Regions from separate parts of the Telluria sp. ZB4P37 genome, predicted to be linked through region 1. Evidence: predicted binding sites of a transcription regulator. Region 1 holds the regulator's gene; the other holds the start of a gene.
What was found. Region 1 encodes FliA, which starts transcription of late flagellar genes. Its sites were predicted from a motif close to CTAAAGTTTNNNNNNNNNNNGCCGNTA; they were not measured.
Positions count from the first base shown of each region.

Region 2: a site for FliA is predicted at 6,509-6,535, ahead of AC56K1_RS22375 (flagellar protein FliT). Genes of this name have one in related genera too.

Region 1 covers NZ_JCASID010000013.1:24,836-40,732, reverse strand. Annotated here, with positions in the region: gene AC56K1_RS18245 (flagellar hook protein FlgE) at 1-1,095, opposite strand, end outside; gene AC56K1_RS18240 (flagellar hook assembly protein FlgD) at 1,129-1,842, opposite strand; gene flgC (flagellar basal body rod protein FlgC) at 1,863-2,264, opposite strand; gene flgB (flagellar basal body rod protein FlgB) at 2,276-2,692, opposite strand; gene flgA (flagellar basal body P-ring formation chaperone FlgA) at 3,009-3,701, shown strand; gene flgM (flagellar biosynthesis anti-sigma factor FlgM) at 3,829-4,137, shown strand; gene AC56K1_RS18215 (flagella synthesis protein FlgN) at 4,144-4,614, shown strand; gene AC56K1_RS18210 (hypothetical protein) at 5,614-5,877, shown strand; gene AC56K1_RS18205 (putative bifunctional diguanylate cyclase/phosphodiesterase) at 6,162-8,240, opposite strand; gene AC56K1_RS18200 (M35 family metalloendopeptidase) at 8,492-9,535, shown strand; gene AC56K1_RS18195 (M35 family metalloendopeptidase) at 9,757-10,842, shown strand; gene AC56K1_RS18190 (hypothetical protein) at 10,922-11,419, opposite strand; gene motD (flagellar motor protein MotD) at 11,467-12,225, opposite strand; gene AC56K1_RS18180 (flagellar motor protein) at 12,231-12,974, opposite strand; gene AC56K1_RS18175 (RNA polymerase sigma factor FliA) at 12,956-13,693, opposite strand; gene AC56K1_RS18170 (MinD/ParA family ATP-binding protein) at 13,726-14,544, opposite strand; gene flhF (flagellar biosynthesis GTPase FlhF) at 14,537-15,897, opposite strand, start outside.
Region 2 covers NZ_JCASID010000024.1:19,141-35,037, reverse strand. Annotated here, with positions in the region: gene bufB (MNIO family bufferin maturase) at 1-1,451, shown strand, start outside; gene AC56K1_RS22400 (DUF883 family protein) at 1,477-1,767, opposite strand; gene AC56K1_RS22395 (RNA-binding S4 domain-containing protein) at 1,879-2,091, opposite strand; gene fumC (class II fumarate hydratase) at 2,146-3,543, opposite strand; gene AC56K1_RS22385 (FimV/HubP-related protein) at 3,651-4,670, shown strand; gene AC56K1_RS22380 (HDOD domain-containing protein) at 5,034-6,008, shown strand; gene AC56K1_RS22375 (flagellar protein FliT) at 6,176-6,457, opposite strand; gene AC56K1_RS22370 (M1 family metallopeptidase) at 6,784-9,423, shown strand; gene AC56K1_RS22365 (M13 family metallopeptidase) at 9,452-11,503, shown strand; gene AC56K1_RS22360 (class I SAM-dependent methyltransferase) at 11,726-12,343, shown strand; gene AC56K1_RS22355 (CsbD family protein) at 12,415-12,591, shown strand; gene AC56K1_RS22350 (AI-2E family transporter) at 12,649-13,737, opposite strand; gene AC56K1_RS22345 (CsbD family protein) at 13,918-14,139, shown strand; gene AC56K1_RS22340 (CE1 family esterase) at 14,201-15,154, opposite strand; gene AC56K1_RS22335 (S9 family peptidase) at 15,241-15,897, opposite strand, start outside.

The sequences.
Region 1 (15,897 bases):
GATCGCTTCGGCGCCGGTTGCCGGGAACACCGGCAGGTTCGCGGTCATCTTGCCGGCGGCCGTCGAGGTGACCTTGTTCAGGCCGCCATTGGTGTCGAACACCAGGGTGCCGATGCTCTTCGGCGGCACGTCGACGGCCTTGGCCATGGCTTCGTCGACTTCGGCCGGCGTGGTGCCCGGCACCAGTGCGGCATTGGTCGCGGCGGTGGTGATCGCGGTCTGGTTGGCGGCGGTGCCGCCGGCGGTGCCGGCAGCGGCCGACACCATGGCCGAGGCCGCGGTGGCGTAGCTGTTCAGGGCGGCGGCGATGGTGGCCGGCACTGGCGGCACGGCCTTGGTGGCGGCCTCCCAGTTGGCGCGGGCGGTGTTCACCGCGGTAAAGGCGCCGCCGGTGCCCTGGGCCGCGCCGGCCACTGCCAGGTTGGTCACTTCGGTGCCGTCGTTGGCCGCGTACACGTCCCAGCCGCCGGTGGCATTGCGTGCGTAATAGGTCGACAGCACGTGCGGATTGCCCAGCGTGTCGTACACGCTCATTGGGGTCTGCTTGTTGTAGGTGGTCGGGTCGTCCGCGTTGAAGGGCGAATTGGCCGGGGCCTTGCTGCGCGAATCCAGGTTCAGTTCCATCCGGACTTCCGAGGTCTTGACCGGCTGCAGGTCGGCGGTATTGATCTGCAGCGGCGCCGGGGCGCCTGCCGAGAGCTGGCCGTTGGCGTTCAGGCCGTAGCCGGTCAGCTTGGCGCCTTGCGCGTTGACCATGAAGCCGTTCTTGTCGAGCTCGAACTGGCCGTTGCGGCTGTACTGGACCAGGCCCGAGGTTTCGGTGCGGAAGAAGCCGCCGCCGTTGATGGCGATGTCGAGCGGATTGTTCGAGGCTTCGACGTTACCCTGGGTGAACTGCTGCGCAATGCCGGCGACCTTCACGCCGATACCGGCAGTGACGCCGCCCGAACCGTTGAGCGAGCTGGCGTAGACGTCGGCGAACTGGGTGGTCGAGCCCTTGAAGCCGACCGTGCTCGCGTTGGCGATGTTGTTACCGATGACGTCGAGGGATTTGGCAGCGCCGTTCAAGCCGCTCAGGCCTTGTTGGAAAGACATGGTGTACTCCTAATAGGTTGGTAAGCGGCTGGCTTACAAGACTTGTTTGATATCGGCCATGCTGACGGACCCCTTGACCGGCAGGTTCAGCTTGATGCCGTCCTTGCCGCTGGTGGTCACGCTCGCGACGCTGTCGAAGGACAGCCCTTTCGCATCGGTCAGCGGCTCGCCGCCGCGCAGGGCGACGACACGGAAGCTGTAGTTGCCATTGGCCAGAGTCACCGGCTTGCCGGCGGCATCGACGTTCTTCGGATCGACCACGCCGTCCCAGGCCAGCGGCAGCACGCCGGCGGCATTCGGGCCGAGGTCGATGGTCTGGACATCCTTGCCGGTAACCGGATCGGTGATCACGACCTGCACCTTGTCGGCCGCGCTGCCGAGCTCGACGCCGAGGATGGCCTTGCCATCCCGCAGTTGCACCTTGTTGCCCTCGACCAGCACGCCGTGGCCGATCAGGTTGGTTGCCTGCATCGCTTCGGCCGACTGATAGCTGGTCTTGAGCGATTCCAGGGTGGTATTCAGTTTGTTGACGCCGGTGACGGTAGAGAGCTGGGCCAGCTGGCTGGTGATCTGCGCATTGTCGAGCGGGTTCAGCGGGTCCTGGTTCTTCAGCTGGGTGACCAGGAGGGTCATGAACTTGTCGGTGTCGGCCTGTACGCTGTCGGTCTCGACCTTCTTCTTGGCGTTCATGGTCGACATCAGGTCGGCGATGTTGGCGGCCGGGGTGTTGTTGGCGATGGTGGTCATAAGTTATTGGGTATCTGGCGTTACTGACCCAGGGTCAGGGTCCGTTGCAGCATGGTCTTAGCCGCGTTCATGGTCTCGACATTGGTCTGGTAGGAGCGCGAGGCCGACAGCATGTTGACCATCTCGTCGACCACGTTCACGTTCGGCATCGCCACATAGCCCTTCTCGTCGGCCATCGGGTGCTTGGGGTCGTAGACCTGCTTGAGCGGCGACGGGTCCTCGACCACTTCGCGCACGCGCACGCCCGTGGCGCCGGACTGCTGGGGCACCGCCTCGAACACGACCGCCTTGGCGCGGTAGGCTTCGCCGTTGGCGCTGGTGGCGCTGTCGGCATTGGCCAGGTTGCTGGCCACGGTGTTCAGGCGCTGCGCCTGGGCGCTCATCGCCGAACCCGACACATTGAAGATATTGAATAGCGACATGCTGATACTCCTTACTGACCCTGGATGGCCGCGAGCAGGCCCTTGATCTGGTGGTTGATCATCGTGATGCCGGCTTCGTAGCGCAGCGCGTTGTCGGCGAACTGGTTGCGCTCCACGTCCATGTCGACCGTGTTGCCGTCGACCGCGCCCTGCACCACGCCGCGGTACATGACCGGGGTGCCGTTCGAGAGCATGTCGCCGGTGGGCTTGCCCTGGCCGATGTGGTTCTGGGCGGTGGTCGCCATCGGACCATTGGCGCCCTTGGCGGCCAGCGCACCCCGCAGCGCGGAGCTGAAATCGATGTCCCGCGCCTTGTAGTTGGGCGTGTCGGCGTTGGCGATGTTCGACGCCAGCAGCTCCTGGCGCTGGGCGCGCAGGGACAGGGCCTTTTCATTGAAGTTCAGGTACTGGTCGATTTTGCCGATCATGCCGCCTCCGGGCTGGGACTTATTGGGACAGCACCGATCATACGGATGGGCAACAAACACCAATCGATGGAGAAAGGACCGCAAACCCCGGCTATTCAAAGTTTCACTATGGAATCATGCTGCCTAAAATGGCAGCATTCGAGATAGCTTGCGATGCGTAGGGTGGGCGGCTTCGCCGCCCGCGCGTTCAACGTCGGCATGATTTGCCGCGGAGCGTTAACGCAAACCTGATTTGAACGCGCGGGCGCAGGTCAGTCCACTGGACCGACCTGCCCTGCCCGCCCTACGGTCGTCCTCTTACCGGAGTTAGCCTTTAATGAAATGCCACATCGCTGCCCTGCTCCTCCTGCTCGCGCCCTTCGCCTCCGCCCAGCAGGTCCCCGCGCGCCAGAACCTCCCTGCCCTGCGCGCGGTCGTGGAGCAGTATTTGCAGACCCAAACCGCCGGCCTGCCGGGCCAGGTGAGCGTGAAAGTCGGCAATGTCGACCCGCGCACCAGCCTGGCCGCCTGCCCGGCGCCGGAAGCCTTCCAGCAGCCGGGCGCGCGGGCGTGGGGGAAAACAACGGTGGGCGTGCGTTGCACCGCGCCGGCGCCATGGACGGTGTATATTCAGGCGACGGTGAGCGTGGTGGCCGAGTATGTTGCCGCCGCCGTGCCGCTGGCCCAGGGCCAGCCGGTCGACGCCGGCCAGCTCGTCATGATGCAGGGCGATATCGCCGCGATGCCAAACGGCATCATCACCGATATGGCCCAGGCAATCGGGCGCACGCCGACCGCGTCGCTGCAGGCGGGAACACCGCTGCGGCTCGATACGCTCAAGGCCAAACCGGTCGTGCAACAGGGCCAGGCAGTGCGGCTGGTCTCGAAAGGCGCGAACTTCTCGGTGTCAGCGGAAGCACGAGCGCTCGGCAATGCCGGCGAAGGCCAGGTAGCGCAGGCGCGCACCCAGTCGGGCACCGTGGTGAGCGGCACCGCACGCAGCGGCGGCGTCATCGAAATCGCGATCTGAAAACTGTCACCTGGCAGCGCAGCATAATTTCATTCAATGGCCTTTTCTGCACTAAAGTTTGTGAAATCCGCGCCGTTACCGGTTGCAGATACCGGAGTTTCCGCTCCGAACAGAGAAGGATGATGCTGTGAAAATCAACGATACCATCAAGGGCAACCCAGGCCTTCAGCCGGCGACGACGCCGGCCAACAATACCCGCACCGACAAGGCGGCGACCACCGCAGCCACGCCTGCGGCAACCGACAGCGTGCGCCTGTCCTCGCAGGGCCAGGCCATGGCCGCTGCCGTGGGCGCGAACAACCAGGTGTTCGACACCAAGAAAGTTGAACGCATCAAGATGGCCATCGCCGATGGCCAGTTCCAGGTCAATTCCGAGAAAGTCGCCGACGGCCTGCTCGACACCGTGCGCGACTTGCTCCATTCACGCAAGCGATAATTTTTCATGCCCACCAGCCCGATCACGACCCTCCCCACTGAACAGCAACACGTCATCTCCCTGCTGGAGTTGATGAAGCAGGAACAAACGCTGCTGGTCGCAGCGGACGCCGACGGGCTGGCGCAACTCACTCCCCGCAAGAACGCGCTGCTTCAGGCGCTGGCCGAACTGTCGGCCGAACGCCATGCGGCGCTGGCCGCTGCCGGCTGCGAAGGATCGGAAGCAGGCATGGAACCGTGGCTGGCAGTCGGCGGCACGCCCGAAGCACAAGCCCAGTGGGAAGGCTTGCTGGAGCTGGCCCGCCAGGCCAAGGAACTCAACCGCGTCAACGGCATGCTGATCAACAAGCAGCTGGCACACAACCAGGGCGTGCTCAACGCCTTGCGCATGCCGGCCGGCGCCGAGGCCGGCGGCGTGTACGGCTCCAGCGGGCAGACCGTGGCAGGCGGGCCGTCGAAGCGCTTCGTGGTTGGTTAGACTAATGAAGACTTGATGTGTGTCCCGGGGCGTACATGGTCTCTTGCCAGGACGCGTTCGATCACGCCTTCAGGAATCCTGACACTTTCCAGGAACTCTCTGGTGTATTCAGAGCCACGGGAGCGGCGCAGTACGACGCCGACATCAACCAACATTTGTTGATGGGCATTGACTCGGCGTTCCATATGGCATTTGCTGTTCGAATCGTTCATACGTCTGAGCCACCCTCGGCACGTCTTGCCTGATTTCAGGTAGTCGACGACTACCGCCCGAGTTTTGCAGGTCCGTTGCACTAAAATTCGGAACAGGGTCTTACGGCGCCTGGCAACATTATCCGTGCAATCACGGCTTCGGAAGTCTTCACATCCTCTAAAAACCCGCGTGCATACGCCGGGCCACAGTCCCGCCGCAGCGCCACTCCAATATCAACAAGCGCCTGCTGATAAGTGTCTCTACGGCTATCGATTTTGTTGTCCATACAAGCCTCCGCAGGTTCACTATACGACATAAACCATGCCAATTTGCCGCCATATTTCTATATCGTCCACGCGCGAAGGATAGGGCACAGGCACCTTGCATGCAAAATGAAGGCGAATCTACTGCGCGAGCGCCTGCGCCAGCTCACACTGGAGAACGTACGGACGCTTCGTACATGTTTTTTTAGGCTGGACAGTATTGCGTGTCATCCGACTGCCCAGCCCTCGTGATCAATCCGTTGACGAGTCCAGTCAATTCGCTTCACCGTAGCGACGCCGCCTTGTCGGCCTCGTCAACACGCGGATCACAACATCGGGCGGCATGTGCTGGTCAAGAAGCTCTTCCGCAGCGGCGAATACATCATGCGAACTGGCGGCGTTAATTGCTGCATCGATCAGGTCGGGAAGCGGCAGAACTGCCTGCTCGCAGCAAGCGCGCGTTATTCCCCGCACTGCATGCAGCGTGCCGCCGAGACAGCGCTTTCGCAGGTAGAATTCGCTCTCGATAAAATAAGGGCTGACAATGAAAAAGACCGACCTGGCAAAGAGCGATGCCAAGAAACTGATGAACCAGATGGGCGCGAAGGGTGGCGCATTCGGCACGTCCGCCGCACCTGCCGTCGACCGGCGCGAGCAGCGCGAGCGTGAGCGCGCGCTGGGACTGGTGCCGTTTGCCGTCAAGCTCAACGGCGACCTGGTGCAACAGCTGCAAACGCTGAGCAAGGAACGCGGCGTCGATATGAACGCCCTGGTGGCGGAGCTGCTGCAAAAAGGCTTGTCCGCCTGAGCATGGGGTTGCGAACCTGCCCTGCCAGGTTCGCAACCGTGAATTGCATGCGTTGCCTTGAGGGCAGCTTCAGCGCAATGCAGGATCAGCGAGACCGTGCTCTTCACGCTTTGCGGCCAGGACTCGACGGGGCCCGACGACGTCGCCTGTGTTATCGAGAAACGACATGGCAGCAGGCGCAGGCAGGACACCAGGATGGTTCATGGAAATGCCCGGATAGGGGCCGTGGGCGAATATACGTGACCACGCCGGCGCACGGAGCGTCGCGACGCTTGTGCGGGTGCTCAGCCCTGCGCCGCCCGCAGCATCGCCTCGATCCTCCCCGGCTCCACCGGACGGCTGAAGTGGAAACCCTGCATCTGGTCGCAGCCATGTTCAAGCAGGTAGGCCAGCTGCTCGCCCGTCTCGACGCCTTCCGCAATCACGTTCAGCTTCATCGAATGCGCCAGCGCGATCACCGCGTTGACGATGGCGGCGTCGTCGGCGTCCTGGGTCAGGTCCATGACGAAGGAGCGGTCGATCTTGAGGCTGTGGATCGGGAAACGCTTGAGGCTGGCCAGGCTCGAGTAGCCGGTGCCGAAATCGTCGATCGCCAGCTGCACGCCCATGGCGGCCAGGCGCCCCATGGTTTCGGTGGCGGCCACCGGGTTTTCCATCAGCACGCTTTCGGTGATTTCCAGGGTCAGGTAGCCCGGGTCGCAGCCGGTGCGCTCGAGCAGCGCGGCCACGCACTGGGCCACGTCCTGTCCCAGGAACTGGCGCGCCGACAAATTCACGCTCATGCGCACCGGTGGCAAGCCGGCCTGGCGCCAGGCCACCTGCTGGGCCATGGCAGTGGCCAGCACCCATTCGCCGATCGGCACGATCAGGCCGGTTTCCTCGGCCAGCGGAATGAAGTCGGCAGGCGAGACCATGGCGCGGTTCTGCGGCTGCCAGCGCAGCAGCGCCTCGACGCCGGTGACCACGCCGCTGCCGATGTCGACCACCGGCTGGTAATGCAACAGGAATTCCTGGCGCTGCAGGGCGCGTTGCAGGGCGCCTTCCATGCGCAGGTGCTCGACCGCCTGGGCGCCCATCTCGGCCGTATAAAACGAGTAGTGGTTGCCGCCCTGCGCCTTTGAGCCGTACATGGCGCTGTCGGCGCACTTGAGCAAGGTAGCGCTGTTTTCGCCGTCGCGCGGGTACATGGCGATGCCGATGCTGCCCGATGGGAAGACTTCCTGGCCGCACAGCGTCAAGGGCTGGAACAGGTTCTCCAGCAGCTTGCGCGCGACCCGGGCCGCGTCTTCCTGGCCTGCCAGGTCGGGCAGCACCACCACGAATTCGTCGCCGCCCTGGCGCGCCACGGTGTCGCTCTCGCGCAGGCTGTTCGACAAGCGGCGCGCGATCTCGACGATCAGGCCGTCGCCGGCATCGTGGCCGAGGCTGTCGTTGACGTGCTTGAAGCGGTCCAGGTCGATGAACATCACCGCCACCTGGCGCCCGGCCCGGTGCGCATGCATGATGGCCTGGCCAAGCCGGTCCTGCATCAGGACGCGGTTCGGCAGGCCGGTGAGCGCGTCGTGGTTGGCCATGCGCAGCAGCGCTTCCTCGGCTTGCTTCTGGCCCTGGATGTCGTTGATGACGCAGATGAAGCGCTGGTTGCCGTTGACGTCGCGCATCGCCGAGACGTTCACGCTCACCCACGCGCGCGCGCCATCGCGCCGCAACAGGCGTTTCTCTAACTGGTAGTCGCTGACCTGGCCCAGCTTCAGGCGTGTCATGAGCGCCTGCTCTTCCGCCATGTCTTCCGCGCAGGTGAGCTGCTGGAAAAAGCGCTGCAGCAGTTCCATTTCGGTATAGCCCAGGATCTGCGACATCTTGCTGTTGGTACGCAGCACGCGCCCGTCCGCGCCCAGCAGCACGATGCCCACCGCGGCCTGGTTGAAGGTGAGCCGGAAGAATTCCTCGCTTTCCTGCAGGCGCAGGCGCGCCTTGCGGCGGAAGGTGATGTCCTGGCCGATCAGCAGCAGCATGTAGCCGCCGTCCTTGCGGGTGCGGCGGATGTTGAAGTCGACATAGCGCACGCCGTCGGCGCGGCCGTCGAGCGTGACCAGCACATTGTCGTGGGGCGCGCCGGAATCCAGCGCCTCGGCTGCATGGCGGGCCAGTTCCGGACAGGCGATCAGGTCGCCGAGCGCCAGTTTCTGCTCGAACAGCAGGTCGTCCGGCACGCCAAGCAGCTCGGCCATCATGCGATTCATCGAGCAGGCGCGCAAGGCCGCATCGACCATGACCAGGCCGGCGGGCATGGCGTCGATCACCTGTTCCAGGTAGTTCTGGTTCTGCAAGTGGGTGTCGGCAAAATCCGGCAGGGCGTTCATCGGTAGTGGCATTTCATGACGGACCTGCAGCCCGAAGGCAATATTTATTGTGGGATAGGGTCATTGCATGATAGCAATCCACGTAGCTTGAATCGAGCAGATAATCACGAATAATCACACCTGTTGTGAATACACCATATCGCACGTACGGATTTGTTGCCGAAAGCCAATGAAATCTTGGGATGGCGCAAGGCTGGACGATGGCGGCAGCAGCACAGTAGGACGAATCCCATCCTCTAGAGGAGTCCGCTATGCCACGCCGTCTGCCCCTATCCCTGTCCTTCCTGCTTTCCCTTGCCGCCACCCCTGCCATGGCCCAGGACGTGACCGTGACGCTCAGGCCCGTGCGCCAGAATTTTGCCCGCAGCGACGACGTACGGGTAGAGGTCACGCTGGCCAACACCGGCTTGAGCCCGCAAGCCATCCTGAAATGGCATACCCCGGTCGAGGGCGTGGAAGGGCCGCTGTTCGAGGTGCAGCGCGACGGCCAGCCGGTGCGTTATCTCGGCATCGAGGCCAAGCGACCGGCGCCGGGCCCCAACGATTACGTACGGCTGGAGCCGGGAGCGTCGATTTCGACCGTGGTGGAGCTGTCGGCGCTGTACGAGATGCACGTGACCGGCTCCTACCTGCTCCGCTACCGCACCGCCGCGGCCGGCCTGTTCGGCAGCGCCAGCGTGCGCCGGATGACGGGGGCGCTGGCCTCGAACACGGCCGGTATCTGGATCGAGGGCCGCCTGCCGCGCGGCGCACGGCCGCCGGCCAAGCAGGCCGCCCCCGGCAGCGGGCTGGAATTCAGCAAATGCTCGAACGCCCAGCAAGAGCAGTTGGCGGCAGCGGTCGACGCCGGCCGCTCGATGACGGTCGAGGGCCATGCCTACCTGACAGCCCGCACGGCCTATGGCGCGCGCTACGGCACCTGGTTCGGCGCCGTCGATCCCGTGCGCGGCGCGGCGGTGACCAGGAATTTCACGGCGATCCGCGATGCGTTCGAGACCAAGCCCCTGAAGATCGATTGCGGCTGCAACGCCTCGTATTTCGCCTACGTCTACCCGGCCCAGCCCTACACGATCTATGTCTGCAAGGCCTTCTGGACGGCGGCGCTGACCGGCACCGATTCGCGTGGCGGCACCCTGCTCCACGAGCTGAGCCACTTCGACGTCGTGGCCGCCACCGACGATCACGTGTACGGGCAGTCGGGCGCTTCCGACCTGGCGCGAACCGATCCGGGACGAGCAGTCAACAACGCCGATTCGCACGAATACTTCGGGGAGAATACGCCTCAACAACAATGACGAAGGGTAATTGCTAGCACTTGTACATACCAATTTCCAGCGCACGATTGAACATTTTCGGATCTTGTTGACTTTCCACAAATACTGTCACGTTTGGCACGAATCGACTTTACACATACTCATCATTCCGTGATTATTAGTTAGAGTTATTCCTTAGCACCGAAGTAACTCGATAAGGCCAAGGCAAGGCCACATAACTATTTTTCATACGGAGAATGAATATGAGCTGGAATGGCATCGTGAAGTCGGCAGTGGGCGCTGCGGCGCTGATGGTGGCATGTGGCGCGGTTGCGGCGCCGAAGGGCGTCTCGGTCAGCGTTACGCCCGAGAAGAACGCGCTGGGGCAGGACGAAGACGTGATGGTCAGTGTCACCATCACCAACAACTCGGGCGCGCCGCAATATGTGCTCAAGTCGCGTACCCCGTTCGAGGGCGTGGACCATCCGCTGTTCGACATCAAGCGCGACGGCCAGACGGTCCCTTACCTGGGCACCCTGGTCAAGCGCGCCGCGCCGACCCGGTCCGACTACTTCGTGCTCAAGCCGGGCGCCTCGCACACCGTCAAGGTCGAGCTCTCGAGCCTGTACGACATGAGCGTGAGCGGCGACTACCAGATCAGCTACAAGACCAATTCGCCACAGCTGTTCCTGGGCACCGCGGCCGCCGGCGGCGACACCGCGTCGATCGCCTCGGCGCCGGCCTCGGTGTGGATCGACGGGCGCGTCGCGCGCGGCGAGAAATCAAAAGTGGAACTCGACCTCGAAGCCATGAAGGCGCCGTCGCCGACGCCATCCGCCGGCAGCCTCTCGTTTAGTCGCTGCACGACCTCGCAGCAAAGCACCGTGATCTCGGCCATGTCCGCCGGCCTGAACATGGCCACCGACGGCGACGCCTACATGACGCGCGGCGTGATCGGCTCGCGCTACACCAAGTGGTTCGGCGCCGACAACAGCACCCGCGTGGCCACCGTGAAGTCGAACTACGCCGCGATCAAGGACGCGTTTGCGAACAAGCCGGTGACGGTCGACTGCGGCTGCAACAAGACATATTACGCCTATGTGTACCCGACCCAGCCGTACAAGATCTATGTCTGCAAGGCCTTCTGGACCGCGCCAATGACCGGCACCGATTCGAAGGGCGGCACCCTGGTGCATGAAATGAGCCACTTCGACGTGGTCGCCGGCACCGACGACAACGTGTACGGCCAGGCTGGCGCCGCCAACCTGGCGATCACCAATCCTGACCTCGCGGTGCAGAACGCCGACTCGCACGAGTACTTCGGCGAGAACACCCCGGCGCTGAACTAAGCGTTGTAGTCCGGTCCGTCGCGGATCTTCGGAATGGGCGGCTTTGCCGCCCATTTTACGTTTCGCGGCGGCGCTCCCGTCACCGGCTGAAGCTGAAACGCACCGGCGCCGCCGGGCTGTTGTTCACCGCATCGAGCTGCTTCAGGTCGGCCAGCCAGGGGCCGTCGTATCGGATCTCGTAGCTGCCCTTGCCCTTCCTGAAGGCATAGGTCGGCGTGATGTCGATGGTGTTCATGTGTATGGTGTGCGGCGCGACCGGATGGTAATCCCGGGCCGTCAGTGCGCCGCGCTTGACCATCATGCCGGTGTAGTCGAGCGGCTTGCCGGGCCTGGCGCCGCTCATTTCGAGCACCTCGAAGCGGCGGCCGGTGAGTTCGTCTTCGGCGGCTACTTCGCGCGGCACGTAGATGGTGGTCTCGCCATGGTTCTCGACCGTCAGGCGCAGCTTCACCTTGCCGCCGGCGGTCTCGACCTCGAGCTGGTGGCGCACGGTCGCGTCTTTCTCCACGGCGCCCACGGCGCTCACCAGGCCGCCCAGGGCGAGGAAGAGCAGCGGGAGGATTCGTTTGACATGCATTCGTGCTCCTTGAAAGAATATTTCAAACAGACGGCAAAAATGACATTTTATTTCAAAGCTGACGGCAATGGTTCTGGTGTCGTTGCCAGGATCATCACGGCAACGCGCCGGTTGCGCGCCTGGTTGACCGGGCTGTCGTTGCGCGCCACCGGCCGCGTCGAGCCATGCCCGATCGCCGACAGCCGCGGCGCCGAGACCCCGCCCTCGATGAACAGCCGCACCACGCTGGCCGCGCGCACCGCCGACAGTTCCCAGTTCGATGCGTATTGGGGCGTGGCGATCGGCAGGTCGTCGGTATGGCCTTCGACTTCGATCATGTGCGGGTGATTCTTGAGCAGGCCGGCCACTTCGCGCAGCACGTCGCGCGCGTCCGGCTGCAGCACCGCTTCGCCCTGGTCGAACAGCGCACTGGCATTGATCTCGACGCTGATGCCGCGTGCATTCTGGGTCACCCGCACCTGGCCCGATTTCACCAGCGGCAGCAGGGTCGCCGACAGGTCTTTCGCCAGGGTCTCCATGCGCTGGCGCTCGCGCCGCGCGGCTTCGATCCGCTTGCGGTTGACGATGTGCGACAGCGGCAGCGCCGGTTCGACCCGGGTAGCGGCTTGGGGCGCGAGGCTGCGTCCGCCGAAGGCGTCGCCCAGCGCTTCGGACAGCACCGCGTACTTGCCTTCGTTGACGATGGAAATCGCATACATCACGACAAAAAAAGCGAACAGCAGCGTGATGAAATCGGCGTAGGAAATCAGCCAGCGCTCGTGGTGCTCGGCCGAGCCGTTCGAATCGTCGTAGCGTTTGCGCGCCATGCCGCTTAGTGGCGCGCCAGCAGCGACGCCACCCGTTCGTCGACCACGCGGGTGTGGTCGCCGCTGGCGAGGTCGTGGAAGACTTCGGCGAGGATTTCGTACTGCGCCACCTTGTCGCTGACGATGGCTTTCAGTTTATTCCCGACCGGGAAGAAGAACAGGTTGGCCAGCCCGACGCCATACACAGTCGAGACAAAGGCCACCGCGATGCCGGAACCCAGGCGCGACGGGTCGGACAGGTTTTCCATTACGTGGATCAGGCCCAGCACCGCGCCCAGGATGCCGATGGTCGGCGAATAGCCGGCGGCCGATTCCCAGATGCGCGCGGCCTGGCGCTGGGCGAATTCGTAGGCGCTGATTTCGCTCTCGAGCAGGCTGCGGATCTTGTCCGGATTGATGCCGTCCACCACCAGGCGCAGGCCCTTCTGGATGAATTTATCCTGCGTTCCCATGTACTGCTCGAGCGACAGCAGGCCGTCGCGCCGTGCGGTGAGGCTCCACAGCGCGATCTCGCGCGAGAGCTTGTCGCGGCTTGACTTCGGCGGGAAGAACACCCAGCGCAGCATGCGCATGCCGTGCAGGAAGCTGCGGGTCTCGCTTTGCAGCAGCACGGCCCCGAAGGTGCCGACCACCACGATGGCGAAGGCGGCCGGCTGCACCAGCGACGCGAACTTGCCGCCGTCGAGCGTGTGGCCCACCAGGATGCCCGCCAGCGCGAGCACCAGCCCGGCTACGCTGGCCCAGTCCATAATTGCTCCTTGAGCGAGGCACGCAGCCGCGACACCGCCTGGGTGTGCAGCTGCGACACGCGCGATTCACTCACGCCCATCACCGCGCCGATTTCCTTCAGATTGAGTTCTTCCTCGTAGTACAGGCCCATCAGCATCTTCTCGCGCGGCGGCAGCTTGTCGATGGCGTCGATGACGGCCTGGCGGAAGTCGGTGTCGAGCAGCGAGCGCAGCGGATCGGCATCGTCGACCGCATAGCGGTCGAGGAAGCCGGCGCTGCCGCCGTCGCCTTCGTCGTCGTGGAAGTCTTCGTAGTACAGCAGCTGGTGGCCGCCGCCGTCGCCCAGCATGTCCTGGTATTCGGACAGCGGGATTTTCAGGGACTTGGCGATTTCGGATTCGCTGGCCGGGCGCCCCAGGCGCTGCTGCAGCGCTTCCATCGCCGCTTCGACCTTGCGCATATTCTGGCGCGTGCTGCGCGGCATCCAGTCGCTTGAGCGCAGTTCGTCGAGCATGGCGCCGCGGATGCGCAGCACCGCATAGGTCTCGAACTGGGCGCCGTGGTTGTCTTCGTAGCGGTTGATCGCATCGAGCAGGCCGATCATGCCCGCCTGCACCAGGTCATCGACTTCCACGGAAGGCGGCAGCTTGGCCTTCATGTGGTGGGCAAGACGCTTCACCAACGGCATGTGCTCCGTCAGCAAATGGTTCTTGTCCGATATTCCTTTGACCGTGTACATGCGTTGCTTGTCTTCTTTTCTTCTCTAGCAGGTCAGGACCCGAAATGTGCGCCGCCTCCCCGCCCCAGCTGCGGCATCGCGTGCAGCGCGAACTTGCCTGCCAGCTGGCGGAAAGCAACCGATGCACCCGCCAGCGGGAAGGCATCAACCACGGCGCGCCCCAGGCGCGCGGCGCGGTGCAGGTATTCGTCGGCCGGTACCGAGCCCATCGAATTGAGGGTCACCGCCAGGTAGCGTGTTGCCGCGGTAGACATATTATCGTATACAACCTTGGCTTCCGCCTCTGTCGCGCCGGTAACGAGGATGCCGAAAGGACGGCGGCCCAGTTGGTGCGACAAATGCTTGATCAAGGCGTAGGCATTCGTGATCGAGGCGGCCGAGGTCCCGACCTGCACCACGATCTCGGAACTGGCCATCAGCGGCAGCGGCAATTCGCCGTCCGGGCCGAGTTCGGCGTCCACCATCACGATGCCGGCCTGCTTGACCAGCACGTCGAAGGTCTTGGCCAGGCGGCGCGCATCGTCCGCGCGCTGCGGGGTGCCCAGCGAGGCCACCGAAAAGCCCTGCGGCACGGCGTGCAGGACCTGGTTCAGGCCGCACTCCTGGCGCGCCACGTTGGCCAGCGCGGCGGCGCGGCTGATGCCCAGGCGGCGGGCGACGCCGTACTCGCGCTCGCAGGCGTCCACGATCAAGACGTCGTTGCCGGTCTGGGCCAGCGAGGCGCCCAGGTTGACGAGCATGGCGCCCTTGTCGTCTTCAGGGGTGGCGGAAAGAAAAGTGACGATGCGCGGGCGCGGGCCCTGCAGCATCCGGCGCAGGCCTTCGGCCTGGTCGAAATCGAAACTAGCCAAGGGACACCTCGCGCAGGCTGCGGTCGTTGTGCAGGTTGCCAGCATTTGCGCCGGCGGCGGCCATCATCAGCGGCAGGTCGGCATCGCTAAAGCCGTTGCCGGCGGCGCGCGAACGGAAGGCGCGGTCGACCAGCATGGCGCGGTCGGCCAAGTGCAGGTCTTCCGGCACGCGCTGGCCGTTCGAGATGTAGTGCAGGTTCAGCTTCTGGCGGATCACGACGTCGAGCACGTTGCCGATCGAAGCGGCTTCATCCAGCTTGGTCATGATGCAGCCGGCCAGGCCGCCGCCCTGGTAGGCGCGCACCACTTCGTTCAGGGTCTCGTTGGTCGAGGTCGCGTTCAGGCACAGCAGGCGCTTCACGTCGGCGCCGGATTCGCTCAGCATGGCTACTTGTTCCGTCACCATCTGGTCGCGCTGCGACATGCCGATGGTGTCGATCAGCACGGTGTGCTTGTTCTTGAGTTCTTTCAAAGCAATCCGCAGGTCGGCTTCGTCCTTCACCGAGTGCACCATCACGCCCAGGATCTTGCCGTAGATGCGCAGCTGCTCGTGGCCGCCGATACGGTAGGCATCGGTGGTGATCAGCGCCAGCTTGTCGGCGCCGTGGCGCATCACGCAACGCGCCGCCAGTTTTGCGGTGGTGGTGGTCTTGCCGACGCCGGTCGGGCCGACCAGGGCGAACACGCCGCCGCGCGACAGCAAATCGTCTTCGTTGGCGATGGTGGTCAGGTTACGGGCCAGCACCGTCTTGATCCAGCGGAGGGCTTCGGCCGCGTCTTTCGTGGCCGGCATCTTGTCGATCAGGTAGCGCGCCAGCGTCGCCGAGAAACCGGCGGCCAGCATTTCGCGCAGCACGGCGTTCTTTTGCGGCTCGCGCTGCGAGCTGGCATTCCACGACAGCTCGGCCAACTGGGTTTCCATCATGCCGCGCATGGCGCGGATTTCATTCATCATGCCGCTCATTTCGAGCGTGGCCGATTCCTTGGCCTGGGCGATGGCGGCGCTCATCATCGAGCTCATGGCGGCCATGTCGATGGTGGAGGCCTGGGCCGGGGCGCGGCGGTTTTCGTAGGTCGGCGGGATGTCTTCGGCGACAGGGGCTGCGCGGCGTTCCACATAGGGCTGGCCCGCGAACGGGTCCATCTGCGGCTGGGCGGCGGCGCGCGCTGCGGCCTGGCGTGGTTCGGGAGCGGTGAAGGCGGGAGCGAAGGCGGCCGGGGCGCGGGCGAAGACCGGTTCCGGGTCGAAGTCGTTGTCGAAGGCGCCGAACTGCGGCTGCGCTTCTTCGATGCTCGGGGAGGACAGCGAGGCGACGTCGTCGTTGTCCAGCGCCAGGATCTCGACCACGCCGT
Region 2 (15,897 bases), on a different contig from region 1:
TCGGCCTCGGTTCGGCGCGCGGCTTTTCCCCCGCCCATCTGGAACGCGTACGCGCACTGGTCGAGGCCGTCGATCCTTTCCTCGTTTCCGAACACCTGAGCTGGGGTGCGCTGGCCGACCGCCAGCTCAACGATCTGCTGCCGGTCACGCTCGACCATGCTGCCCTGGCACTGGTGAGCGAGCGCGTTGCGCGGGTACAGGACGCTCTGGGGCGCCGGCTGCTGGTCGAAAACGTCTCGACCTATGTGCGCTTCCGCGCCGATGCGATGAGCGAAGCCGCATTCCTGGCCGAACTGGCCCGCCGCACCGGCTGCGCCATCCTGCTGGACGTGAACAATCTCTACGTCAACCAGCACAACCATGGCGAAGACGCGCTGGCCGCGATCGCCGCGCTGCCGGTGGGGAGCGTCGGCGAGATCCACCTGGCCGGCCACCTGGCAACGCCGCTGGCGCTGGTCGACCACCATGGCGCGGCCGTCAGCGATGCCGTCTGGGAGCTGTACCGCGCCGCCTTGGAACGATTCGGTCGCGTGCCGACCCTGGTCGAATGGGATGCCGATATCCCGCCGCTCGAGGTCCTGCTGGCCGAGGCCGCGAAGGCCGACCGGATTGCAGAAGACTACTCACTGCCGGCCATCCATGCCTTCCTGCCGCAGGGGGCAGGGCAGGCCGGCATCCCCGACGAGGCGCTTGCCAGCGTCCAGCAGCAATTCGGCAACGCGCTGTTCGACCGCCGGCAGGAAGCCAGCCTTGCGCCGCTGCTGAACGAGGGCGGAATAGGGCGCCTGGCCCTCTACCGCGGCAACCTGGGCGCCGGCTGGGAGCGGGCGTTGATGGATGCCTACCCGGTCGTGCGCCAGCTCGTCGGCGAAGAATTCTTCGAAGGAATGGCGCGCGCCTACGGCAAGGCCGCTCCTTCACTCGATCCCGACCTGGCCGGCTTCGGCCAGCGATTCGCGGATTTCCTCGACAGTTTCGCCCCGGCCGCGCCTTTTCCTTACCTGCCGGACATGGCGCGCCTTGAATGGGCCGTGCACCGCGCCCATCTGGCGCCGGACGTGGAGCCGGTCGGGATCGATGCGCTGGCCCGGCTCGCGCCGGAAGCGCTCGAGGCCGCCCGCTTCACTCTGCATCCTTCCGTGGCGCTGCTGCGTAGCCCGTGGGCAAGCGTGCCGCTCTGGCAGGCGCACCAGCCGGATGGGCCGGCCCTGCCATCAAACGTGCATGCGCCATGCGTGGCCCTGGTGGTGCGGCCGTGCTGGAAGGTGGAGGTGGTGGAGTTGTGCGTGCCGGAAGCTGCCGCCCTGGAGCGGCTGGTGGCAGGCTCCAGCTTCGGCGAGGCGATCGACGCCATGCTGGCCTGCGGGGAGGGCAGTGAGGCCCCGGACATCGGCGCCATGCTGCAGGCCTGGTTCAGGCGCGGCGTGGTCGCCGCAATCGTCCTGGACTGAAGACCGCGCTGCTGAAAGATGAAGCTTAGTGGAAAGCGCGCAGGACTCGCTGTTCGCCCGAATAGTCCTGGTAGCGCTCGTTGGCGGCGCGGGTGGCGGCCATCATGCGCTCGAGCTGGGCGTCTTCGAAACGCGCCAGTTCTTCGTTCGCGGCTTCCAGGGCCAGCGCCAGCTTGGCACGCGCAGTCTGGTAGAGCACGCTCGTGTAGTGATCGGTGTTCTTGAGCAGTTCTTCCGCGTTTTCGATCACCAGACGCAAGTCTCCGATGAGCTGTTCCTGCGACTGCGACTGCGCGCAGCGGTTCGGGGTTTCCATCGCTTCACCTTTGGCCGTTGATATTAGTCGATACCTGACGACTTAAAATATAAACAAGGAAGCCCCGTTCTGTTTGTTAGCGCGCAAACATAAGCCCGCCATTATGCGCAGTTATTGAACGCGGATCTGCACGTCGCCCAGGGTCACGGTCTGGCCAGAGCGGATCTTGGCGGTCTTGCGCAATTCCTTCTTGCCGTCGACCTTCACGCCGCCGCCGGCGACCAGGTGCTTGCCGGCGCCGCCGCTGTCGACCAGGCCGACCAGCTTGAACAGCTGGTTGACCTCGACGAATTCCTCTGTCAAATCGAACACTATTTTTTGCATACATTCCTCGGGGTGGTGAGGCGGCCTGGATCTTCCGGGCCGCCTTCTTGATCATTATTCGATTGCATCCGGCCGGGTCATGTCGATTGGCACGATCCACTGGTTGAATTGCTGCTCGTCCACGAAACCGGACTGCAATGCGGCCTGGCGCAGGGTCAGGCCGTCGTGCGACGCGGTCTTGGCGATTTGCGCGGCGCGATCATACCCGATGTGCGGCGCCAGCGCGGTTACCAGCATCAGCGATTTTTCCATCAGCTCGGCGATGCGGGCATGGTTCGGCTCGATGCCCTGGGCGCAGTGGGTGTCGAAGGAGCGCATGCCGTCGGCGAGCATGCGCGCGCTCTGCAGGAAGTTGTGCGCGATCATCGGCTTGAACACGTTCAGCTCGAAATTGCCCTGCGAGCCGCCCACCGTGAGCGCCACATCGTTGCCGAATACCTGGCAGCACAGCATGGTCAGCGCCTCGCACTGGGTGGGATTGACCTTGCCCGGCATGATCGAGCTGCCCGGCTCGTTTTCGGGAATCGTGATTTCGCCCAGGCCCGAGCGCGGCCCCGAGGCCATCCAGCGCACGTCGTTGGCGATCTTCATCAGGGCCGTGGCCAGGGTTTTCAGCGCGCCGTGGCTGGAGACCAGCGCGTCGTGCCCGGCCAGCGCCATGAACTTGTTCGGCGCGGTCTTGAAGGACAGGCCCGTGAGCGAAGCCAGCTCGGCGGCGATGCGCGGGGCGAAGTCCGGATGTGCATTCAGGCCGGTGCCTACCGCCGTGCCGCCGGCTGCCAGCGCCAGCAGGCCGCTCAAGGTGGAGCGGATCGCGCTTTCCGCGAACTCCAGCTGGGCGACATAGCCGGAAAATTCCTGTCCGAGCGTCAGGGGCGTCGCGTCCTGCAGGTGGGTGCGGCCGATCTTGACGATGTCCTCGAAGTCGCGCGACTTGCGCAGCAGCGTCGAGCGCAGCTGGGACAGGGCCGGCAGCATGTTTTTCGCCACGGCCAGCGCCGCCGCCACGTGCATGGCGGTGGGGAAGATGTCGTTCGACGATTGCCCCATGTTGACGTGGTCGTTCGGGTGCAGCAGGCGCTTCTCGCCGCGCTCGCCCTGGAGGAGCTCGGAGCCGCGGTTGGCCAGCACCTCGTTCATGTTCATGTTGCTCTGGGTGCCCGAGCCGGTCTGCCAGACGGCCAGCGGGAATTCCTGCGGGTGCTGGCCGGCCAGCACCTCATCGGCGGCGCGGATGATGGCGTCGGCCTTGTCGCTTGGTAGCTTGCCCAGCGAGCGGTTGACGGCCGCGGCGGCGCGCTTGACCTGGGCCAGGGCAGAGACCAGTTCCGGCGCCATGCGTTCGGTCGAGATATGGAAATGGTGCAGCGAGCGCTGAGTCTGGGCACCCCAGAGGCGATCCGCGGGAACCTCGATCGGGCCGAAACTGTCCTTTTCAATCCTGTTGTTCATGGGCATGTCCTGTCGAATGCAAGGCTGGGATTAAAGAGTTTATCGCAATGTCCGTTAATGACGAACAGGCTTCATTTTTGCATCTACTTATGGCGTTCCGGCTTCCCTTGTTATTCAGTTGCGCGCTGCTGGCCGGCGCCGCCCAGGCGGCCGAGCTCGGTGAGCCGCGCGTGGGCTCCTTCATTGGCCAGCCGCTGGTGGCCGACATCGAGCTCACCATGCTGGAAGACGCCGCCACGCCCGTGCAGGTGCGCCTGGCCAGCCCGAACGTCTACCACGGCGCCAACATCATCATGCCGCCGGTGCTGTCGACCTTGACCTTCTCCGTCATGCGGCGCGACGGCCGCCAATTCCTGCACATCACGTCCTTGAAGCCGGTCGACTCGGCCCACCTGCATCTCTACCTGGAGCTTGGCGACGGGGCGCAGCGTGGCGTGCGGCTGGCCACCTTGTGGCTGTCGCCGGATCCGCATCCGGCGCCGGCGCCGGTGGCGGTCGCCGCGCCTGTGGTGGTGAAGCCGGCTCCTGCCAAGGTCGCGGTAGTGGAACCAGTGCAGGTCGACAAGCCCGCACCTGCGCCAAGCCGTCCCAAACCGGTTCTCGTTGCGGCGCCGCCCAAGCCTGTGCCCGTCGCACCTCCCAAGCCGGAGCCGGTTCATGCGCCGGCCCCGGCGCCTGCCGCCTGCGCGCCGCAAGTCCAGCCAGAGCAGAACGCCTGCGCGGCCTTGGGCGTGAAGAACGCACTGCTGAACGAGCAGCTCGGCCAGCTCGAGGGCAAGGTCAAGGTGCTGCAGCTTGCGATGGGCGCTGCGCCGGCTGCCGTCGTGCCGGCAGCCAGGCCCTACAAGCTGAAGAAGAAAAAGGTGGAGCCTGCGCCGCCGGAAGCCGATACGCCCTGGCTGCTGGTGGTTGGCGGCATGACCGGTCTGCTGGCGCTGGTGGCGGGTGTGCTCGTGGCGATGCGCCGCAAGCGCTCCGCCAAGCGCAAGGCTGTCCCACGCCATGTCGAGCCGACCGTTCCCCTCGGGACGCGCCTGAAGGCGCGGCTGGGCAGTCTGGGCAAGCCGGCTAAAACACCGGCACCGCCCGCCCGCGAGGCTGCGCACGACTCGTCTACACAAGTTTGAGTTTTACGTTATACTAAAAATGTGGTCGTTTAGATCACAAACGGCACAGAGGCCTGTCGCAGCCACCACCGATAGCGTGGCGCGGAAAACAGGTAACGTTGAAGAAACGCCTGTGTCCGGAAGCAGTTCGTGAGCCAGCTTAGGCAGCGGACGCCGGATGCAACCGGCAAGAGGCGACGCCAGGAGATACCTGGTGTTCGCTCTCCCGAATTCCTTGCCTGGGCGCCCGCCCGGGTATGAACGAAGCGCCTGCGGGCGCTTTTGTCATTTCCGGCGTCCGGTTTTGCCATGCGCTGCGCATGGCCGGTCTCCTGTTGCGCACTGAACGGCGCTACAATCGGGGCACAGGAACAGCCGCATACTATGAAAAACTGGATCAATCGTTTGATGGGCAGCACCGACAGCCAGGTTGCTGCCGAAGCGGCCGCCGCGCAGCTTGACGCCGGCGCCCCGGACGCGCCGCCGGATGCCGCCCGGGCCGACGAACTGTATTACCTTTGGCTGCTGGGCCCGGCCGGCTTCGACGCGCCTGCGGAGACCGAACAACTGATCCTGGAGCAAGTCCGTAGTGTGGCGCAGAATCCGGCCGTGGCCGCCGAGCTGGTGCCGCGCGTGCCCGAGCTGATCCCCAAGCTGCTGCGCAGCCTGCGCGACGAGAGCGTGACGACCGGCGAGCTGGCGCGCCAGGTGGCGGAAGACGTGGTGCTGGTGGCCGACGTGCTGCGCGAAGCGAACAGCGCCTATTACCGTCCGATCACTCCGATCAAGACCCTGGACGCCGCCATCATGTTGCTGGGCCAGAACGGCTTGCGCATGCTGCTGGCTAGGGTCGCCTTCCGCCCGGTGATCCGGATGCAGGAGGCCGGTTTCGCGCGGCGTGCGGCGCCGCTGGTCTGGAACCATTCCGAGAAGTGCGCGGTCGCGGCCAGCCTGATGGCGCCGGGGCTGACGGCGGACATTTTCGAATCCTGCCTGGCCGGGCTGATGCAGGACGTCGGGTTGATCGTGGCGTTCCGCTTGGCCGACCGGGTCTGCCAGAACGGGAAGGTGCCGAAATCGGCGGCCTTCGGCGCGGAATTGCTGGCGCGCAGCCGTCAATTGTCGGCGGTGATCGCCACGCACTGGGACTTTCCGAACGAGGTGGCCGATGCGATCGCGTTGGCAGGCGATCCGGGTGGATCCAGCCTGGCGCAGGCGGTGGCGCAGGGCGATCATATTGCCAAGCTGCGGATCCTGATCGATGCGGGGATGCTGCCGGAGGACGATGCGCTGGTGGCGGAGGGGCTCAACAGCTTCCAGCGCCGGTGTTTGGGGAAGTTGAGTAACCTGGAGGAGTAGGGCGGGCGGGTCTCCCGCCCGCGCGTTCAAACTTCTTTCGCTCCGTCGGACGGTATTCGGACTCGTACACAAATTGCCCACCCTGCGAGGCGCGGCAATTCGGAAGCTGGCGGCCGCAGGAAATAAAAAAGGCACCCGCAGGTGCCTTCGCTTGAATCGCTGCTAAATCAATGCGCGCACATTGCGCGATCCAGTTGCCCCATCCACGGCTCGGTCACGTCGCGAATCGCGCGGTCGTTGGCCATCAGCTGCTTGAGCAGGTCGATCTTGCGCTGGCGCTTGGCGCCGTCCAGTGCCGGCACACCGCAGAGGGCGGCACCGGCGGCCACGCTTGCCTGCACGTTCAGCTTGTCGAAGGCATTCCATTCGCCTGCCTGCGCCGCGTTCTTCATCTGGCCACTCAGGCCAGCGAGGTTTTCGTACATCGAGAGAACGTCGTTCGATTTCATGTTGGCACCGAGGCAAGGTTCGCCGGCTGGATTACCGGCTATCTAAGCCATTTACGGATGCGCTTTCCGGAACTTTAGGGTTTCGACGAAAAATAATTGAAATATTTTTCGTCAGCCATGAATGTAGTCATTCATGCATGGTCAAGCGCCCCTGCATGGGCCAGAATGCCGGTCGCCATTCCACGATTTCAGCAGTTTGGCCCCGTTATTTGCAGTCTGTCGCATTCCAGGGGCAGGGCGCATGCGGCTTCCTTACCCTGCAGGCTGGGTTCTTGCGCCACGGCGCGAAGCCGACATCAAATAAAAACAGATTCGAGAGAGAACTTATGAGAGACATGCTAGTGGCGCGCACCGCTGCGGCGGCCGCGTTCGCGCTGACCGCGGCCACGGCGCAGGCAGAGGCACCGTTTTCGTTCGCGGCGACGCCGGGCAAGCTGCCGAAAGACGTGATTCCGCTGCAATATGCCGCGCATATCATGCCGGACGTCGCGGGCAACAGCTTCCGCGGGTCGCAAACGGTGGAGATCGAAGTCTTGAACCCGACCTCGACCATCATGCTCAATGCCGACCACCTGGAAATCGAGGCCGCGAGCCTGTCCGGCAAGGGCATCGGCAAACTCGCGCTGGCTCCCATCCTGGACAAGGCGCAGCAGACCCTGCGCTTCGACCTGCCGAAGCCGCTGGCGCCGGGTAAATACGAACTGGCCATGCGTTTCCGCGGCCAGATCAACCGCGAGGGACGCGGCCTGTTCTATGTCAACTACAAGGCGGGCGGGGCGGACAAGAAGCTGATCGCCACCACCATGGCCCCGAGCGACGCGCGCCGCATGCTGCCGACCTGGGACGAGCCGGCCTTCCGGGCCCGCTTCAAGCTGACGGTCGACGTCCCTGGCAATTTCAAGGCCTATTCCAACACCCCGATCGAGAAACAGGAAACGCTCCTTGGGGGCGTGCAGCGCATTTCCTTCGGCAATACGCCGAAGATGCCAAGCTACCTGGTCGTGCTGGTGGCAGGCGAACTGGAACGTTTGGCCGGCAAGCAGGACGGCGTCGACATCGGCATCGTCACCACCGAGGGCAAGCTCGGCTCGGCGGTCTTTCCGCTGGCCGCCACGCGCGACCTGCTGCACTACTTTAATCATTACTTCGGCATCCCGTACCCGCTGCCGAAACTCGACCAGATCGCGATTCCCGGCGGCTTCAATGGCGCGATGGAAAACTGGGGCGCGGTGGTCTATAACGAGCCGACCCTGCTCTACGACCCGAAGAAGAGTCCGGAGCGGGTCAAGAAATTCACCTTCAACATCAATGCCCACGAAGTCGCCCACCAGTGGTTCGGCAACCTGGTGACCATGGCCTGGTGGGACAACCTGTGGCTCAACGAAGGCTTTGCCTCCTGGATGGCGTCCAAGGCGACCCAGCACTTCCACCCGGAATGGCGTCCCTACCTGGACAGCGTGTCCGAGCGCGAATACGTGATGAACCTGGACGCGCGCAAGACTACCCACCCGATCCAGGCCCCGATCGAGAACGAAGAGCAGGCCGCGGCGGCGTTTGACGCCATCACCTATGAAAAGGGCGAAGCCTTCCTGCGCATGCTCGAGGCTTACCTGGGCGAAGAACCTTTCCGCAAGGGCATGCGCGCCTATATGGCCAAGCACCAGTATTCGAATACGACATCAAGCGACTTGTGGGCGGCGCTGGAGAAGGCCTCCGGCAAGCCGGTGGCCAGGCTGGCCTCGGACTGGACCACGCAGCCGGGCTTCCCCCTGATCAAGGTCGAGCAGGTGTGCGAAGACGGCAAGCGCAAGGTCACGCTGTCGCAAGAGCAATATCGCCTGGACGAGCCGGCCGTCGAGAAACGCCTGTGGAACGTGCCGCTGCAGGTCGGCACTGTCAACGGCAAGGCCTGGTACACATTGCTGTCCGGCCCGAGCACCACGCTCACCCAGGCCAGCTGCGAGGGCGCGCTGGTGGTCGATCCACACAGCGTGGGTTATTTCCGCCTGCATTACGATCCGGAGAGCTTCCGCGCGCTGGCCGAGCAGGCGCCGCGCCTGCCCGACAGCACGCGCCTGCGCCTGCTGGCCGATACCTGGAGCCTGGCCTCGAACGGCCGCATGGGGCTGGACGGCTACCTGAACCTGGTGCGGCGCTATGGCGAGGAGCCGCGCCTGGCGATATGGGAAGCGATCCTGTCGCACCTGCGCACGCTCGACTCGCTGGCACGCGGGGAGCCGGAACGGGCGCTGATCCGCCGCTTCTTCATCGATTTGGCGCGCCCGAAGTTCGAGCAGCTTGGCTGGGACGAAAAGCCGGGCGAAACCGCGGAGGACGCCCAGTTGCGCGGCATGCTCGCGACCTCGCTGGCGCGCGCCGGCGACCCGGTGGCGATCGAGCAGGGCCGCGCCCGCTTTGCGCGGCTGCTGCAAGACCCGGCCGCGGTGCCGCCCTCGATGATCGACTTCGTCACCGCCACCGCCGGCCGCTATGCCGACACCGCCACCTACGACATCCTGGTCGCCCGTGCCGCGAATGCCCCGACCAGCGAGGAGCGCAACCGCTACGGCCGCGCGCTCGCCGCAGCCCAGGACCCGGCGCTGGCTGCGCGCACCCTGCAGTGGCTGCTTTCGCCGCAGACCCCGCCCGACCTGGTGCCGTTTATCGTGGGCGGCATCGCCAACGAGCATCCCGACCAGACCTGGAATTTCGCTATTGCGCACCGCGACGCGCTGCTGAACAATATGGAATCCCTGGGCCGCAACGCCCTGTTCGCCAGCATCGTGTCGTCGTCCAGCAATCCGGCCCATGCCGAGATGATGGAAGCCTATATGCGCAAGAACTTCGGCCCCGATGCCGTGGTCGAAGCCGAGCGCGTCGGCAATGGCGTGCGCGTGCGCGCGGCCCAGAAGGCGCGCCTGCTGCCGCAGGTACGCGCTGCTCTCCAATATTTGCACCACAATTAAGTCACCACAACCTAAGTCAAGGGAAGCTATGAAAACCAGCTCGACTCCGATCAGGACTGCAATCACCCTGGCCATGTGCGGTGCCGCCTTCGCATTCGTCCCGGCCCAAGCCGCCGGGCAGGGCGCCGCGCCTGCCGCCAAGCCTGCCGCCGCCGTCATGCTGCCGGGCGACGATTTCTACGCCTGGGCCAATGGCGAGTGGATGGCCAAGACCGAGATCCCGGCGGACCGCGGTTCGTGGGGCGCCATGGTGGCGCTGGCGGACGAAAGCAACGGCCGCATCGTCAAGCTGATCGAGGAGGCGGGAGCCAGCAAGTCGGCCAGCGCCGAGGCGCGCAAGGTGGCCGATTTCTACACCGCCTACATGAATGAAAGCGCGATCGAGGCTGCCGGCCTGGCCTCGCTCAAGCCGCGCCTGGCGAAGATCGATGCGATCAAGGACCGTGCGGGCCTGGCGCGCACCCTGGGCGAATTCCTGCGCGCCGACGTCGACCCACTCAACGCCACCAATTTCAGCACCCCGAATGTGTTCGGCGTGTGGATCAACCAGGGGCTGACTGACCCGTCGCGCAATGTCCCTTATTTCCTGCAGGGCGGCATCGGCCTGCCGGACCGCGCCTATTACCTCGACGCCAGCCCGAAGATGGCCGAGCTGCGCACCAAATACCAGCAATACATCGTGGCCATGCTCAAGCTGGCCGGCTACGACAACGTGGACCAGCGTGCCGCCAAGATCTTCGCGCTCGAGTCCGAGCTGGCCGAAAGCCACGCCACCCGTGAAGAATCGGCGGACATCCAGAAAGCCAACAACCCCTGGACCATGAAGGACTTCGCCGCCAAGGCCCCGGGCATGGACTGGAACGCCTTCATGAAGGGTGCGCGCCTGGAAGGCCAGGACCGCTTCATCGCCTACCATCCGGGCGCGCTCAAGGGCGCCGCCGAGCAGGTAGCGGCCACCGACCTGGCCACCTGGAAGGATTACCTGGCCTTCCACAGCCTGAACCAGTATGCCGGCACGCTGCCGAAGCCTTATTCCGACCTGCGTTTCGAGTTCTACGGCAAGGGCCTGACCGGCTCGCCGCAGCAGTCGCCGCGCTGGAAGCGGGCGCTCGCGGCCACCAATGGCGCGATGGAAGAAGCCGTCGGCAAGATGTATGTCGCCAAATACTTCCCGGCCGAGAACAAGGCGCACATCCAGAAGATGGTTGCCAACATCAAGGATGCCTTCACCCGCCGCATCGACAAGCTCGACTGGATGGCGCCTTCGACCCGCGCCCAGGCCAAGGAAAAAGTGCGCACGATGTATGTCGGCGTGGGCTATCCGGATACCTGGAAATCGTATGGCGGCCTGCAGGTATCAAACAAGGATGCGCTGGGCAACGTGATGCGCGCCCAGGAATTCCACTATACCCGGCAGCTCGCGAAGCTCAAGCAAAAGCCGAACAAGACCGAGTGGGCCATGCCGCCGCAACTGGTCAACGCCGTCAACCTGCCGCTGCAGAACGCGCTGAACTTCCCGGCCGCGATCCTGCAGGCGCCGTTCTATGACCCGAAGGCGTCGGACGCGCAGAACTACGGCGCGCTCGGCTCGGTGATCGGCCACGAGATCAGCCACAGCTTCGACGACACTGGCGCCCAGTTCGACGCCCAGGGCCGCCTGCGCGACTGGTGGACCAAGGAAGACCTGGCGCATTTCCGGACCGCCTCGCAGAAGCTGGTGCAGCAGTACAACGGCTACAAGCCGTTCGACGACCTGGCCGTCAATGGCCAGCTGACGCTGAGCGAGAACCTGTCCGACCTGGCCGGCCTGGCCGCGGCCTATGACGCCTTTAAAGTCTCTCCGAGCGGAAAGGGCACCGGACCGGAAGCGGACCGCGAGTTTTTCACTGGTTTTGCGCGCAGCTGGCGCAGCAAGATGCGCGAAGCATCGATGCGCCGCGTGGTGCTGACCGACAGCCACTCGCCGGGCCAGTACCGCACCTATACCGTGCGCAACCTGGATGCCTGGTACAGGGCCTTCGACGTGCAGCCGGGACAGGCGCTGTATCTGGCGCCGGAACAGCGCGTACGGGTCTGGTAATACGGATCTTCAAGACCGTCGCTCCCGCGCAGGCGGGAACCCGAGTTTGGCTGGCCTGTCGAAACGCACGCGCGCTCTACAGCGCACGCAAAATTGGGTCCCGGCCTGCGCCGGGGCGACGTGCTGTGGTTGCGGGCCACGGGTTGCGGCGCGACTCGCCAATCGATAAACGGCATTAACGGCATAAACGGTGATAATGCGTCATCACTTCCAGGCACCCCGATGACTCCCGACGACATCTCCCACCGCACGCTCGACCACTACGACCGCAACGCCGACGCCTTTTTTGCCGGCACGATCGACCACGACGTGCGCCAGAACATCGATGCGCTGTTGAATGCGATCGAAGCGCCGGCACCGTTCACGATCCTCGACCTCGGCTGCGGCCCGGGCCGCGACCTCAAGACGTTTACCGAACTCGGCCACAAGGCCATTGGCCTCGACGGCAGCGAACGTTTCGCAAGCATGGCGCGCGCCTATGGCGGCTGCGAGGTCTGGTGCCAGGATTTCCTGCACCTCGACCTGCCGCAAGCGATGTTCCACGGCATCTTCGCCAACGCCTCGCTGTTCCACGTTCCCAGCGCCGAGCTGCCCGGCGTGCTCGCGCACCTTCATACCGCTTTGACACCCGGCGGCGTCCTGTTCAGCTCGAACCCGCGCGGCGACAACCGCGAAGGCTGGAACGGCCCGCGCTACGGCAGCTATTATGATTACGAAACCTGGAAAGGCTTCCTGGTCGCGGCAGGTTTTGTTCCCGTGCACCATTACTACCGTCCGTCGGGCTTGCCGCGCGAGCAGCAGCCCTGGCTGGCCAGCGTCTGGCGCAAGCCGGTGGGTTAGCTGGCGCACAGAGTGCTTCAAGCATGAGGCCTATGGTAGGACTTCGGTTCACAACCACCTGAGGTGAAGCAATGAACAAGGATCAAGTTAAAGGCAAGGCGAAGGACATTGGCGGCAAGATCCAGGAAAAGGTCGGCGAAGCCACCGGCAACCGCCAGCAGCAGCGTGAAGGCGTGTCCAACCAGGCTGAAGGCAAGGTGCAGAAAAAGGTCGGCGATGTGAAAGACATCGTCAAGGGCAACCGGTAAGTTCCTCCGTCCCCATGAAAAAGCCGCGCACTGCGCGGCTTTTTCATGGGCGGATGCTTAGCCGGCCTTGTGCTTTTTCCTGGCGTGGTCGCCCAGTACGTCTTCGATGTACAGCATCTCGACCAGCACCGCGAGGCCGGCCGCCAGCGGCGTTGCCAGGGCCACGCCGGCAAAGCCGAACAGTGTGCCGAAGACCAGTTGCATCACGATCACCAGCGCCGGCGGCAGGTCGACCGCCTTGGCCTCGATCAGCGGCTGCAGCACATAGCCTTCGACCAGCTGGATGCCGACGAACAGCAGCACCGTGTATAGGGCCAGGTCCGGGCTGATCGACAGCGCCAGCAGCACGGCCGGCACGCCGGCCATGATCGGGCCGAGGTAGGGAATGAAATCGAGCAGGCCGGCAATGATGCCGAGGATGAGCGCGAGTGGCACGCCGAGCACGCTCAGGCCGATCGAGGTGACAGCGCCGACGATCAGCATCGACGCCGCCTTGCCCATCAGCCAGCTCGACAAGGTATGGCCGAGCTCCTGCTGCACTTCGCGTGCACGGCTGCGCTTGCTTTGCGGGACCAGGCGAATGACGCCGCGGCTGTACACCTCCGGTGTCGCGGCAAAGTAAATGCCGACGAACAGGATGATGATCACATTGCCCACGGCGCCGACGACACCGCCGAAGAACAGGCCCGCATTCGGCACGATGCTGCCCATCTGCTTGACGATCTGCTCGGGCGGCGGAAGTTCCGCCACGACGCGCTTGAGCAAGGGATGCTGCTGCACTTCGCTTTGCAGGCGCTTGACGGCGGCCGGGATTTCTTTCGCCAGCTTGCCGGACTGCTCGGCGATCTGCGGCGCCATCGCCCAGCTGCCGAAGCCGATGATCGCCGCCAGCAGCGCGACCACGACAACCAGGGCCAGCTTGCGCTTCATGTGCAGCTTGCGGGCCAGGATCTCGCTGAGCTTATACAGCAGGATGGCGCACAGGATGCAGGCGAATACCAGCAGCAGGGCATCGGCGGCGAGCACGACGGCGGCGACGCCCGCGACGAACAGTACGGCGATGCCGCTGATCATGGTGACGCGGCGTGCGACGCGGCGCTGGGCCTGGGGTGGGTCGGCGGCGGGTTGCTGGTCTTGTTCGGTCATCACGATAGCCTGGTGAGCGGCGGCGCCGCGTTGACAAAAGATTAGCATTCACAGAAGCAAAATGTCGCGCGGCAGCGCGATGCCGTGCTATGTGCGGACGCGTACAGAAGGCCGTGAAGAGACGGGGTATTCTGGTCTCAACGCATGGCCATCCGGGCATGTTTTCTTTAGGAGAAGACCATGAACAAAGACCAAGTTGCAGGCAAACTGAAAGACATCGGCGGCAAGATTCAGGAAGAATTCGGCGACGCGATCGACAGCCCAGAGCAGGAAGCCAAGGGCCTGGCAAACCAGGTCGAAGGCAAGACCCAGAAGAAGCTGGGTGACGTGCGCGAGGCGCTGGACGATGCGACCGATGGCCGCACCACCACCACGACCACGACGACGACCCGCCGTCCATAACGCTCTTTTCTGAGCGTGATGAGAAACAGCCGCCCCGAGGGCGGCTGTTTTGTTTGATGGCTCAGGCTTTTGTGCTTGAGCGCTTGTCCCTGAAAAATTCCCACGCGGCTTCCGCGACCTCGACATCGGCATTCTGTGCGCCGACCAGTGCCTGGATGAAGCCGGGGTAGCGCTTGCGCCGGCTCGGCTCCACGTGGCCGCCGCCTTCGATCTTATAGAGGCCCACCTGCATACCGTCGCCGGCGTTTCCCCACATGAAGCGGGTGGCCCGGGTCTTGTCCCAAGCGTTACCTCCGACGACAGGCAGGACCTCCGGCACATCCGGCAGGCCGGCCAGCTCGCGCCACAGCTTCGCGGTGTCCTCGATGCTGCCCACCGGATCGGCGAACCAGAGGGTGTAGAAGTATTTGCCGCCGTCATATGGCATCAGGGGGTCAAGGGTGCATCCCACGATCAGGGCCGGTACAGGCACCGCGGGCATCCGGGCACGTCCTGGCGGCGGCATCGACGCCAGGACGGCCGAGAATGCCGCCAGCTTGTGCGGGACTTCGGTGGCCACCCGGTAGGCCATGTGGCCGCCGCGCGAGACGCCGATCACATAGACGCGCCCTGGATCGACCTCGTGTTCGGCAATCGCCTGGTCGATCAGGGCGGCGATGAAGGCGACATCGTCTTTCCTGGCCACGCGCACATCGCTGGCGAAACAATCGCTCCAGCCGGCTTTGCCCGCACCGGGCGCTGCCACCACCAGGTTTTCGCGCGCGGCAATTTCCAGCCACACGGACAGGGGCGAGGGTGGAAATGCCATCCCCAGCACCTGTTCGGGCGAGGCGCCGGCGCCATGCAGGACCACGACCAGTCCGCGCCTGGCCGTTGCCGGCTTGGCTGGTGTGGCGATCAGGTAGTGGCGAGTGCCCTCGGGTCGCTCCAGGCTTGCCCGCACCGGCGCCAGGCAAGGCGCGCTACTGGTGCTGGTCCCGTAAAAAGCGGTTTGAAGCAGGCGTTTGAATGGCATCGGCATGCGTACACGGAATAAAGAAATGGCAAAAAAACAGCCGCGTGTTGGCGCGGCTGCTTGGTCTTCCTGCAAGTGTCGCCGGCTTACTTCGCCTGCACGCCACCCAAATTCTTCTTGAAGAAAGCCTCGATCATTCCATACACGTGACGCTGGTTGACCTTGCCCGAGATGCCGTGCTTGGCGCCCGGATAGGTCATCAGTTCGAACTGCACGTTGCGCTTGACCAGCTCGTCGATCAGGCGCGTGGTGTTGGTGAACAGGACGTTGTCGTCGGCCATGCCGTGCACCAGGAGCAGGGGCGACTTCATGCCGTCGAGGTGGGCGAACACGCCGCTGCGCTTGTAGGCTTCCGGGTCCGACTTCGGCGTGCCGCCGACGAACTGTTCGGTGTAGTGGGTGTCGTACAGTGCCCAGTCGGTCACCGGCGCCACCGACACGCCCATGGCGATCTTGTCGGATGCTGCCGCCAGCAGGCGCAGCGTCATGTAGCCGCCGTAGCTCCAGCCGAATACGCCGACGCGCTTCGGATCGACGAAGCTCTGCTTGGCCAGCCAGTCGATGCCGGTCAGCTGGTCTTCCACCTCGACCTTGCCGAGGTTGTTGTAGAGGGCGTCGGTGAAGGCGCGCTCGCGGCGGCTCGATCCGCGGTTATCCAGGCGGAACACCACGAAGCCCTGCTGCGCCATGTACTGGTCAAAATAATTGCCCCAGGTGCGGGTCACGCGCTGCGAGTGCGGGCC